DNA from 2 places in the Lysinibacillus sp. HST-98 genome. Region 1 is predicted to be linked to the other one. Evidence: riboswitches for the same ligand, from Rfam matches in the RefSeq annotation. Region 1 holds a riboswitch; the other holds the start of a gene.

Region 1 (5,597 bases):
TATTTACTAAACCAGCTACTTCATGAGAACGAACTTGCTCATCTAGCGCATATAGTAATTGTTGACCAGTTGTTGCACCAGAGAAAGCTGTACGGTGCATTAAAGTACCACCAAAACGACGGAAATCTAAAAGCCCTTCTGGTGTACGGTTGAACATAACACCCATACGGTCCATTAAGTGGATAATGCCAGGTGCTGCATCACACATACCTTTAACTGGTGGTTGGTTCGCTAGGAAGTCCCCACCATATACTGTATCATCAAAGTGGATCCATGGAGAATCCCCTTCACCTTTAGTATTTACCGCACCATTAATTCCGCCTTGCGCACAAACAGAGTGTGAGCGTTTTACAGGAACTAATGAGAATAAATCAACTTCAGTACCAACTTCAGCTGCTTTAATCGTTGCCATCAGACCGGCAAGACCACCGCCGACAACAATTATTTTGCTTTTCGCCATGATTATTTCTCACTCCTCTTAAAAAATTGCAATGATTGCATGTGCTCTATCGTAGCTTCTATGGAATTATACAAAAGCTAAAATAGCAGCCACACCAACTACACTTAGAATTACGAAAAGAATGTTTGTTACGTAAGTAGCGATCTTTTGAGACTGAGGAGATTGTGTAATACCCCAGCTTACTAGGAATGCCCATAAACCGTTAGATAAGTGGAAAGTTGCTGATAAAATACCAACAATGTAGAATCCAAGCATGAATGGATTAGCAACAATATTCGCCATCATGTCGTAATCAACGTGTGTGCCAAGTGCTTTTTGAATACGAGTTTGGAAAATATGCCATGCAATGAATATCACTAAGAATACACCCGTAAAACGTTGTAAAGAGAACATCCAGTTACGGTATGTGCTGAAACGTCCTGTGTTTGGTGTAGCAGTGAATGCAATGTAGACACCATAGAATGCGTGGAACATTAATGGAATATAGATGACAATCCATTCAACTAGGATAAGGAATGGAATCTTTTCCATTACTGCGGTAGCATCATTGTAACTTTCTGCCCCGCCTGTTGCTGTAAAGTTAATGAACAGGTGCATCGTTAAAAACAGACCTACTGGAATGATCCCAAGTAGAGAATGTAAGCGACGCCATAAAAACTCTCGATCTTTCGACAAGACTGTTACCCCCCTTAGTACTTAAAATAGCACAACAAAAGAAGTCATCATTTTGTAAATGATACTTCATTGACTGTGTATTTCATCATGGTACAATATTATGACATGTTTATTGTACTCTCAAGAGCTACGAGCGTCAAGGCAACTCGGAGTTTTTCATAGAGCTTATTAAAGAACTAATCTAGTACATGATGCGTCGTTTTTTCTCGAAAAATCTATCATTACTTTATTACCGTTAAATTTTAAGAAAATTCTAAGAAAGAAGGATAACAATGTTAAACACTCCATCTCCTACAATCTCATCATTTGGCTATGAGATCATTCGTGATCATATTCTATCTTCTATACTCGGTAAACATGAAGATGATGTCCTTTATTGGGCAGGTAAAGAGCTTGCTCGCAAGTTCCCATGTAAAAGTCAAGATGAACTTATCGCATTTTTCGCAGATGCCTGCTGGGGTACATTAGAACTCATAAAGGAATCAAAAGATGGACGTATTTTCCAGTTGACAAATGACCCTGAAATTCTGCAAATAAAGCAGCGTAGCTTTAAACTTGAAGCAGGATTTATAGCAGAGCAAATTCAACTAGCTAAAGGCTACCTGACAGAATGCTATAGTGAAAAACGGGAAAAGCAACAATACGTCATGTTTACAGTCAAATGGGACGTTAAAGAACGTATTATGAATACCATTCCCTCAGAATAATTAAAAAGGATTGTCTCCCATTAAAGAATGGGATGACAATCCTTCTTTTTTCTTCCTTTTATTTCGGTCAATTACATAAAATGCTGTTTCTTCTATTATTATATGTAAAGTGCTTGCTCTAAATTAAATTCATCATGGAGAGCATTAGCTGCTTGGATCATATCATCCTGTGGTACAACAACGGACAGTTTTATTTCAGAAGTACTAACCATTTTTACAGGGATATTTTCACGACGTAACCGATCAAACATACGAGCGGCAACGCCTGGATTGGAAGCCATGCCTGAACCAATAATAGAAACTTTTGCTAGTCCAATTTCGAAGTCGGCAAAACTAAATCCGAGTGATAATTTACTATCCTCTAAAACACGTAATGCTTCCGCAAATTCCTCTTTTAAAATGGAAAACGATACAGTTGGCTTCAACCCATCAATAATGGCTTGGACAATAATATCAACATTAATACGGTTCTCTGCAAGCACCGTAAATATATCTGCTAATGAAGCATTCGAAAAAGCATCATACCCTACTGTTAAACGAATAATATCTGATTCAAATGCAACACCACGAACGACTAAATTTTTTTCCATTTCCACTTCCTCCTTCAATAAAGTGCCTACTGATTCTATTAAACTGGAGCGTATAATAACAGGCATTTGAAATTTTTTCGCTAACTCCACCGCACGAGGATGTATGATATGAGACCCTAAATTCGATAACTCCAACATTTCATCATAGGAAATTTCCTGTAGCTTTTGGGCATTTGTAACATACCGTGGATCTGCTGTATAAACACCATCCACATTTGTATACATATCTACTCTCTCCGCTTCCAATGCTATGGCAAGTGCAACAGCAGCTGTTTCAGCTCCACCTTTCCCAAGCATGGTGATATTGTGCTCTTCGTCAATCCCTTGTTCTCCAGCAATAACCACAATTTGTCCCTGTGCAAAGTGTTCTTCCATTCGATTAATATCTATATAGTCGATACGAGCATGCCGATACATACCATCCGTATGTATACCAGCTTGCCATCCAGTTAGAGACACCGCCTCATAGCCTGCTTCCTGCAAGGCGATGGCAAATAAAGCACTTGATAATTGAGAGCCAGTTGACAACACTGCATCTAATTCTCTTTTCGACACATCGTCAGTTAGTTGGTGTACCATCAATTTCATCTCTTTCGCAGTGTGTCCCATTGCTGCAACGACCACTACTACATCCAATCCTTTGTCCTTTTCAGCAATCGCTTTCCTAGCAGCCTCTTGGATTTGTTCAGTAGAAGCTAATGCAGCTCCCCCAAACTTCATCACGATTTTAGCCATTTCTTTCGTTCTCCCTTCCATTTCATGTATTTTACCAAATTACAGGGGGGTAAAACCGTTTCTAGAAAACTAAAAGGCAGCCTCCACATAACGTGAAAGCTGCCTATAACATGTACAATAATCGTAACTTGCGCATGTGTGATAGCTCTCCGAAACGTTTAGAATCGACAGTCTTACATTTCTTAAATGCAAAACCAGTACAACATAGGAACAACAATACTGTACTTCGGCAAGCTCCCCTTTCACACAATATCTCTGGACTTGTCCATCCTCCATCGTGTTACTCTTGAATCTTGCACCTCTATCATCACTTTAAAGTGAATGTATTCAATTCATTAAGCCTTAGCGTAAACAAACTAGTCACACAGTTGGCTCTCCATAACATTGAAAACAATGTTATTTATAACCATAGCACATGCCTATTCCTTTGACAATGATTGTTGCTGAAAATAGCTAAAAATTTGGCTTGCTAAATTAGCGGGCATCCCAGCCTCCTGTAATGCTAGCTCGCTCGCCTCTCGAATTTTTTTGACTGAACCGAAATGTTTAAGCAGCTGTTGCTTTCGTTTTGGTCCTACCCCTTCAATTTGATCTAATACAGATTGAATGGCATGTTTCTCATGCTGTTGACGCAAGAAGGTAATAGCAAAGCGATGGACTTCGTCTTGAATTCGTTGTAATAAATAAAAGCCATCACTTGTACGTTTTAAGCTAATCACTTCTGGTGGATCACCAAACAATAGCTGAGATGTATTATGCTTATCATCTTTGGCTAAACCAGCAATCGGTATAACAAGACCAAGCTCATCTTCTAGTACTTCACGGGCTACTTCCATTTGTCCCTTACCACCATCAATTAAGACTAAATCTGGTAATGGTAGACCTTCCTTTAAAACACGAATATAGCGACGACGTATAACCTCCTGCATTGCACCGTAATCATCATGTTTGGCTGCTGTACGCGTTTTATATTTTCGGTACTCCTTTTTCGCAGGCTTCCCATCAATGAAAACAACCATAGCAGACACTGCATCCGTTCCATGCATATGACTATTATCAAAAGCTTCAATTCGTAAAGGTGCACTAATACCCATTGCTTCACCAAGTGCCTCACAAGCACCAATCGTACGTTCTTCCTGACGCTCTATTAGCTGGAATTTAGCTGCCACAGCAATTTCAGCATTTTTGGTAGCTAATTCAACCAATTCCTTCTTTTGACCTCTTTTCGGTGTGAGCACTTTAATTTCTAATAATTCTGTTAAGATAGCTGCATCAATGGCTTGTGGAATAAAAATTTCTTTTGGCTTAATATGCTCTGGCTTTTCATAAAAGCGCCCAACAAATGTTAAAAATTCTTCCTCTGCATCTTGATAGATCGGGAAAATTGAGACATCACGCTCAATCAGCTTTCCTTGGCGCACAAAGAAAACCTGAACACACATCCATCCTTTTTCAACAGCATAGCCAAAAACATCTCGATTTGTTGTATCACTTGAAACTATTTTTTGTTTCTGCATAACCGTATCAATATGGGCAATTTGGTCTCGGAATTCCTTCGCTCGTTCAAATTCTAGGTTTTCTGCAGCTGCTAGCATTTTAACTTCAAGCTCTTTTTTGACTGTCTCCACACCACCATTTAAAAACTTCGTCATATCCTCAATCATTTCTTGATAAACCTGACCATCAATTTCCTTCACACAAGGTGCTAAGCATTGACCCATGTGATAGTACAAGCAAGCCTTGGAAGGTAATTGAACACATTTGCGCAGCGGATACAATCGATCCAATAGCTTTTTCGTTTCACTTGCTGCATAGGCATTCGGATAAGGGCCAAAATATTTAGCCTTATCCTTTTTTACCTTCCTTGTCGTAATCAGACGAGGATGTTTTTCATTCGTAATTTTTAAATATGGATAGGTCTTATCATCCGTTAACATGACATTATATTTTGGATCATGTAATTTGATGAGATTCAGCTCTAAAATAAGTGCTTCAATATTTGATGACGTCACAATATACTCAAAATCTTCTATTTCACCTACAAGCCTTTGCGTTTTCCCTTCATGTGTTCCAGTAAAATATGATCGTACACGGTTTTTCAGAACTTTTGCTTTACCGACATAAATGATAGTCCCTTGTCGATCCTTCATCAAATAGCAGCCAGGTTGATCTGGTAAAATATCCAGTTTCCGCTTTATTAAATCGTTCATTACCTACCTGCCCCCCTAAGTAAAAATTCCCCTCATTAGAATAATGTTAGTTATTTTCTTTATTATATAACGAAAAAAAGCCGAACACATCAATTGATGGTTCGGCTTTGTGAACTTCATTCATTACGCATGTTTTGCGATAAATGCTTCTAAAGCTTCTTTTGGTTGGAAGCCTACTGTTTTGTCAACTAATTCTCCATCTTTAAATAATAGTAAAGAT
Region 2 (5,597 bases), on a different contig from region 1:
ATGCAAAAGAGATTGTTTGGGTACAAGAAGAACCTAAAAACCAAGGCTCATGGAATTATGCATTAGAAACATTATATGAACTTTCAGAAGGTAAAAAACTTCGCTATGTAGGCCGTCCTGCAATGAGCTCAACTTCTGAAGGGGATGCAGATTCTCATAAAGCAGCACAAGCAGCTCTTATTGAAGAAGCGGTTGCTGAGCCAGTAAAGGTTAAATAATCATATATCAATTTTTGAAACCGGGCTACTTGCCCTTAAGCAGTAGCCCTTCTATGTGCGTCATGCACGTTAATCAAAGGAGGAAATGAAAGTGGCTGAAATTAAAGTCCCTGAATTAGCAGAATCGATTACAGAAGGTAGTATCGCACAGTGGGTAAAAAAAGTGGGCGATCGCGTTGAAAAAGGTGAATTCATCGTTGAACTTGAAACAGATAAAGTAAACGCTGAGATCATTTCTGAAGAAGCAGGTGTATTAACACAAATTTTAGCTGAAGAAGGCGATACTGTACTTGTTGGTCAAGTTATCGCAGTAGTAGAAGCAGGTGAAGGCGCAGCAGCAGCTCCAGCGGCAGCACCAACTGAAGCAGCGCCAGCACCAGCAGCGCCACAAGCAGCATCTGCACCAGTTGCAGCAGCTCCAGTAGTAGAAGAAACTTCTGGTGAGCGTGTAGTTGCATCTCCAGCAGCACGTCGTCTTGCACGTGAAAAAGGAATTGACCTTGCGGCGGTATCTCCAGTAGATCCACAAGGACGTGTACGTGTACAAGATGTAGCAGCTCACGGTACAGCACCAGCTGTAACGCCAGCAGCACCTACATCAGTAGCAACTTCAGGTGGCCCAGTAGTATTTACACCAGCAGCTAATTCTGACCGTGTAACAATTGAAAAAATGAGCCGTCGTCGCCAAACAATTGCAAAACGTTTATTAGAAGTTAAACAATCAACAGCAATGTTAACAACATTCAACGAAATTGACATGACAAACATCATGGCACTTCGTAAACGTAAACAAGAAGAGTTTGTAAAAGCAAACGACATCAAACTTGGTTTCATGTCATTCTTCACTAAAGCTGTTGTTGCAGCACTGAAAAAATACCCATACGTAAACGCTCAAATCTCTGGCGATGAAATTCATTTAAATAACTTCTTTGATATCGGTATTGCTGTATCAACTGAAGAAGGTTTAGTCGTACCAGTTGTACGCGATGCAAATAGTAAAAACTTTGCAGAAATCGAAAAAGATATCGCTAACTTAGCGACAAAAGCTCGTGATAAAAAATTAGGCTTAAATGACATGGCTGGTGGATCCTTCACAATCACAAATGGTGGTGTATTCGGTTCATTAATGTCAACACCAATTATGAACGGTACGCAAGCTGGTATTTTAGGTATGCACTCAATTGTAAACCGTCCAGTTGCAGTAAATGGTGAAGTTCAAATCCGTCCAATGATGTATGTAGCACTTTCATACGATCACCGTATCATCGATGGTAAAGATTCTGTAGGATTCTTAAAAACAGTTAAAGAATTAATCGAAAATCCTGAAGATTTATTATTAAATTCATAATGCCATTAAACCCTGCGAACAATGTTCAGCAGGGTTTTTGTATGACAAAGAGTATTGACCGATTCTATGCTTGAATGAGTACGAATGTTATATCGTTTAGAGGAGCAAAGAAAGAAAAAACGCGACTTTTCTCACATAGAGAACATACTCTATAATAAATATTTGTTGTAATTTTCAGAAATATCAACAAAAGTTCAACGATTTAAAGTGGAAGCAGAACGCACAATATCCTAATATTGTCATTAGTCAGAAAAATGTTAAAATCGTCTTGACGAACATATTAGTTTTATAGTAGTATCTAAATATCAATTAAATAAACAAACCTCACGAATTGTTATCAGTGAGGTAGAGGCGCGGTATTTATTAGTTCATTGTTGAGTAAAAGCAAGCGAAGACGCAATGAAGAAGGAAATATCGCCGAAGTATAAAAGGAGCTCGTACTTTTATACTGGGTCTGCAGTGAATAAGTGCAGGACTGTCCTAGTAAATGGATTTCCAGATTTACTAGGTTGTGCTATCTCGGAAACATGGAAATTATAGTGAGGATTTGGGCAACTGTCATAAAAGGTAAGACCTAAGTTCAATAAACTTAGGTCTTTTTTAGTACAGTTGTCTTATTTTTTTACAGAAAAGGGGAGTTTTTCATGAAAAGAAAATGGTTGTTAGTAATGATCTCTATCATGACGGCAATTGTGCTAGCTGCATGTGGCACAAGCGACAAAAAAGAGGGCGGTTCAAGTGATGCTGGAACTGACAAAGAAGAAGGCGGCGGTGAATTCCGAATTGGCATGGAGGCTGGCTACCCACCGTTCAACTGGACACAGCAAGACGATGCGAATGGCGCAGTGAAAATTGCGGATAATGCAGAATATGCAGGTGGCTATGATGTACAAATGGCAAAGAAAATCGCTGAAGGTTTAGGCAAAGAGTTAGTCATTGTTAAAATGGAGTGGGACGGATTAGTTCCAGCGCTACAATCGAACAAAATTGATGCAATTATTGCAGGTATGTCACCAACAGAAGAACGTAAGAAAACAATTGATTTTACAGAAAACTATTATACTTCTGATTTTGTTATGGTTATTAAAAAAGGTAGCAAATATGAAGGCGCAAAATCGATTCAAGACTTCTCAGGTGCTAAAATTACATCACAATTAAATACATCAAACTATACAGTTATCGATCAAATTAAAGGCGTAGAAAAGCAAACAGCAATGGAGAGCTTCCCAGCAATGCGTGTAGCGTTAGAAGCAGGTAAAATTGATGGCTATGTAGCTGAACGCCCAGAGGGCATTTCCGCTTCTGCAGCCAACGATAAATTCACATATGTAGCATTTGAAGAAGGCTTTGATACAGACCTATCAAATACTTCAATTGCTGTAGGCTTACGTAAAGATGACGCAAATCGTGAAAAAATCAATGAAATCCTAAAAGGCATTTCAGAAGATGATCGTCAAGCCATTATGGAAGAAGCTATTTCTCAACAGCCCGCAGCACAATAATGACATGGCACGGACTAGCAATTAGTCCGTGCATGATCATTTCATCATTATCAAAATGAGAACCTCTCTACATAATGATAATGTCCTAGCGTGACAAATCATAGAATGGTAGAAAGAGCTAGGACACAAAAGAAATAAACGAGCAAGATGACATTGTTAGGAGGAACATCATGAGTCTTGAATGGATACTTTCAATTATTGAAAACAACTGGCAAATGTTTTTACGAGGTGCGTATTATACGTTACTGATTTCGAGTATTAGTACAATTATTGGTGCATTTATCGGATTTTTCATCGGAATTATGCATACGATTCCAGTTCGTAAAAAAGGTGTGAAATTTTATAGCTTAAAGCTCATTAATTTTATACTAACATGCTATGTTGAATTTTTCCGTGGTACACCAATGATTGTACAAGCTATGGTTGTCTACTACGGATTAGATATCGCATTCGGTATCGATATGCACTTTATTACAGCAGGTATTTTAGTCGTTTCCCTCAATACAGGGGCCTATATGGCAGAAATTGTTCGTGGCGGTATTGTATCTATTGATAATGGTCAATACGAGGCAGCATCAGCAATTGGCATGAATCACTTCCAAATTATGCTTCATGTAGTCTTACCACAAGTAGCACGTAATGTTTTACCAGCTACAGGTAACCAATTAATCATGAATATTAAAGATACAGCCGTATTAAATGTCATTGGGGTAACGGAATTATTTTTCCAAACAAAATCAATTTCGGGTAACAACTTCCGTTATTTCGAATCATTCTTCGTTGCATGTGTTCTTTATTTCATCATGACATTTACCGCATCTCGCATCCTTCTTTATGTTGAAAAACGTCTAGATGGTCCTGATGCCTATCAAAAAGAACAAAAAGAAGCTGTATAGGGGGACGCACAAATGGCAGTCATCAAAATCGAACATTTAAGTAAATCATTTGGACGTAACCAAGTGTTAAAAGATGTGAATTTCCAAGTGGAAAAAGGAGAGGTAGTTTGTTTAATTGGCTCCTCTGGCTCTGGTAAATCCACATTGCTTCGTTGCATAAATTTATTAGAAACGCCAAGTGGCGGTCAAATTATTTATAAAGGGGAAGACATCCTAGATGAAAAGCACAATATTCAAGAATATCGTACACATTTAGGGATGGTGTTCCAGCAGTTCAATTTATTTAACAACCACAATGTCATAAGTAATTGCACAGTGGGCCAAATCAAAGTGTTAAAACGTTCGAAAAAAGAAGCAGAAGAAACGGCGCTTAAATACTTGAAAATCGTTGGCATGGATCAATATGTGAATGCCAAGCCTCGTCAACTCTCAGGTGGACAAAAGCAGCGCGTGGCCATCGCTCGTGCCTTATCAATGAATCCTGATGTTATGCTATTCGATGAGCCAACATCCGCATTAGACCCAGAAATGGTGGGTGAGGTGTTAAAGGTAATGCGTCAGCTAGCAAACGAGGGCAATACGATGCTCATCGTGACACATGAGATGGAATTTGCCAAAGAAGTAGCAGATCGAGTTGTCTTTATGGATAAGGGTGTAATTGTGGAGGAAGGCCCTCCAGCACAAGTATTAGTCAATCCGCAACATGAACGTACGAAGGAATTTTTAAAGCGTACATTAAAATAAGCACAAAAAAGTGAGTCCAACCTGTTGGACTCACTTATTTTCTAGAATTCCATTCTGCATAAAGTACAAAGCAGATTGCGAATGCTACAGCAATGATAAAAAACCATTGCGGTACACCACCAAAACTCATCATAACACCTCAAATATTCATTTTTTTTGGATAGAATAGGTATAGTATTTCTTTTTTCTCCACAAAAGACCAAAAATATTATAAAATAAGCAATAGACATTAGCTTTTGCTAGTAAAGAGAGGTAGAGAGAATATGTTACATTTAAAATGGAAAGATGCGCCAACATTACGAACGGTTACTTGCAAACATACAAATGCATCGAAATACTTAGTATCAAACGTATTAACAGTAGGAAAAGGTTATGAAGTGAAAAATGAAACAGACGAGTTCGTTTTTATCATCGACAACACAGGTAATGTCGGTGGCTACTATAAAGATTATTTTGAATAAAAACAAACAGGGTGGTTCAGAACATTTGCTGAGCCACCCATTTTTTTGTTAGTCTCGCTGATAGCTGCTAGCACCCGCCACATCCTGTAGCTGCTGTTTCTCTTGTTCAGTTGCGGTATGCAGGGCAAAAACATCTTTAATTGCTGTTTGCAGTTCTTGCTGTGTTTCTTTAAACTTCGAAACTTGCTGTTCAAACGTGGGACTTGAGAAGCGATCATGAGCCCTTGATAATCGCTCCTCTAAACGTGCATAATGATGATCCATATGCATCGACAACATCATCGCCAGTTGGTTTTTCCAGAGCGGAATCAAGGTAACGATAGAAAACTCAATTTTTTCAGCTAAGGTTTGATTGGCCTGTTGAATCATACGGATTTGAGGAGCTGTTTGCAGGGCGACTTGCTGTGATACTTGTAAATCATAAATAC

The links. A riboswitch is a leader RNA that binds a small molecule or an ion and turns the genes downstream of it on or off. The one in region 1 is predicted to bind lysine.
Positions count from the first base shown of each region.
Region 2: another riboswitch for lysine. It lies ahead of JIN86_RS13395 (transporter substrate-binding domain-containing protein); the one in region 1 lies ahead of JIN86_RS04310 (aspartate kinase).

Region 1 is NZ_JAENHX010000001.1:853,570-859,166, forward strand. It holds gene sdhA (succinate dehydrogenase flavoprotein subunit) at 1-460, opposite strand, end outside; gene JIN86_RS04300 (succinate dehydrogenase cytochrome b558 subunit) at 527-1,135, opposite strand; gene JIN86_RS04305 (YslB family protein) at 1,408-1,842, shown strand; gene JIN86_RS04310 (aspartate kinase) at 1,941-3,167, opposite strand; lysine riboswitch at 3,302-3,479, opposite strand; gene uvrC (excinuclease ABC subunit UvrC) at 3,587-5,377, opposite strand; gene trxA (thioredoxin) at 5,501-5,597, opposite strand, start outside.
Region 2 is NZ_JAENHX010000005.1:105,083-110,679, forward strand. It holds gene JIN86_RS13385 (2-oxoglutarate dehydrogenase E1 component) at 1-218, shown strand, start outside; gene odhB (2-oxoglutarate dehydrogenase complex dihydrolipoyllysine-residue succinyltransferase) at 310-1,566, shown strand; lysine riboswitch at 1,905-2,091, shown strand; gene JIN86_RS13395 (transporter substrate-binding domain-containing protein) at 2,211-3,068, shown strand; gene JIN86_RS13400 (amino acid ABC transporter permease) at 3,239-3,964, shown strand; gene JIN86_RS13405 (amino acid ABC transporter ATP-binding protein) at 3,977-4,708, shown strand; gene JIN86_RS13410 (DUF6501 family protein) at 4,972-5,169, shown strand; gene JIN86_RS13415 (toxic anion resistance protein) at 5,218-5,597, opposite strand, start outside.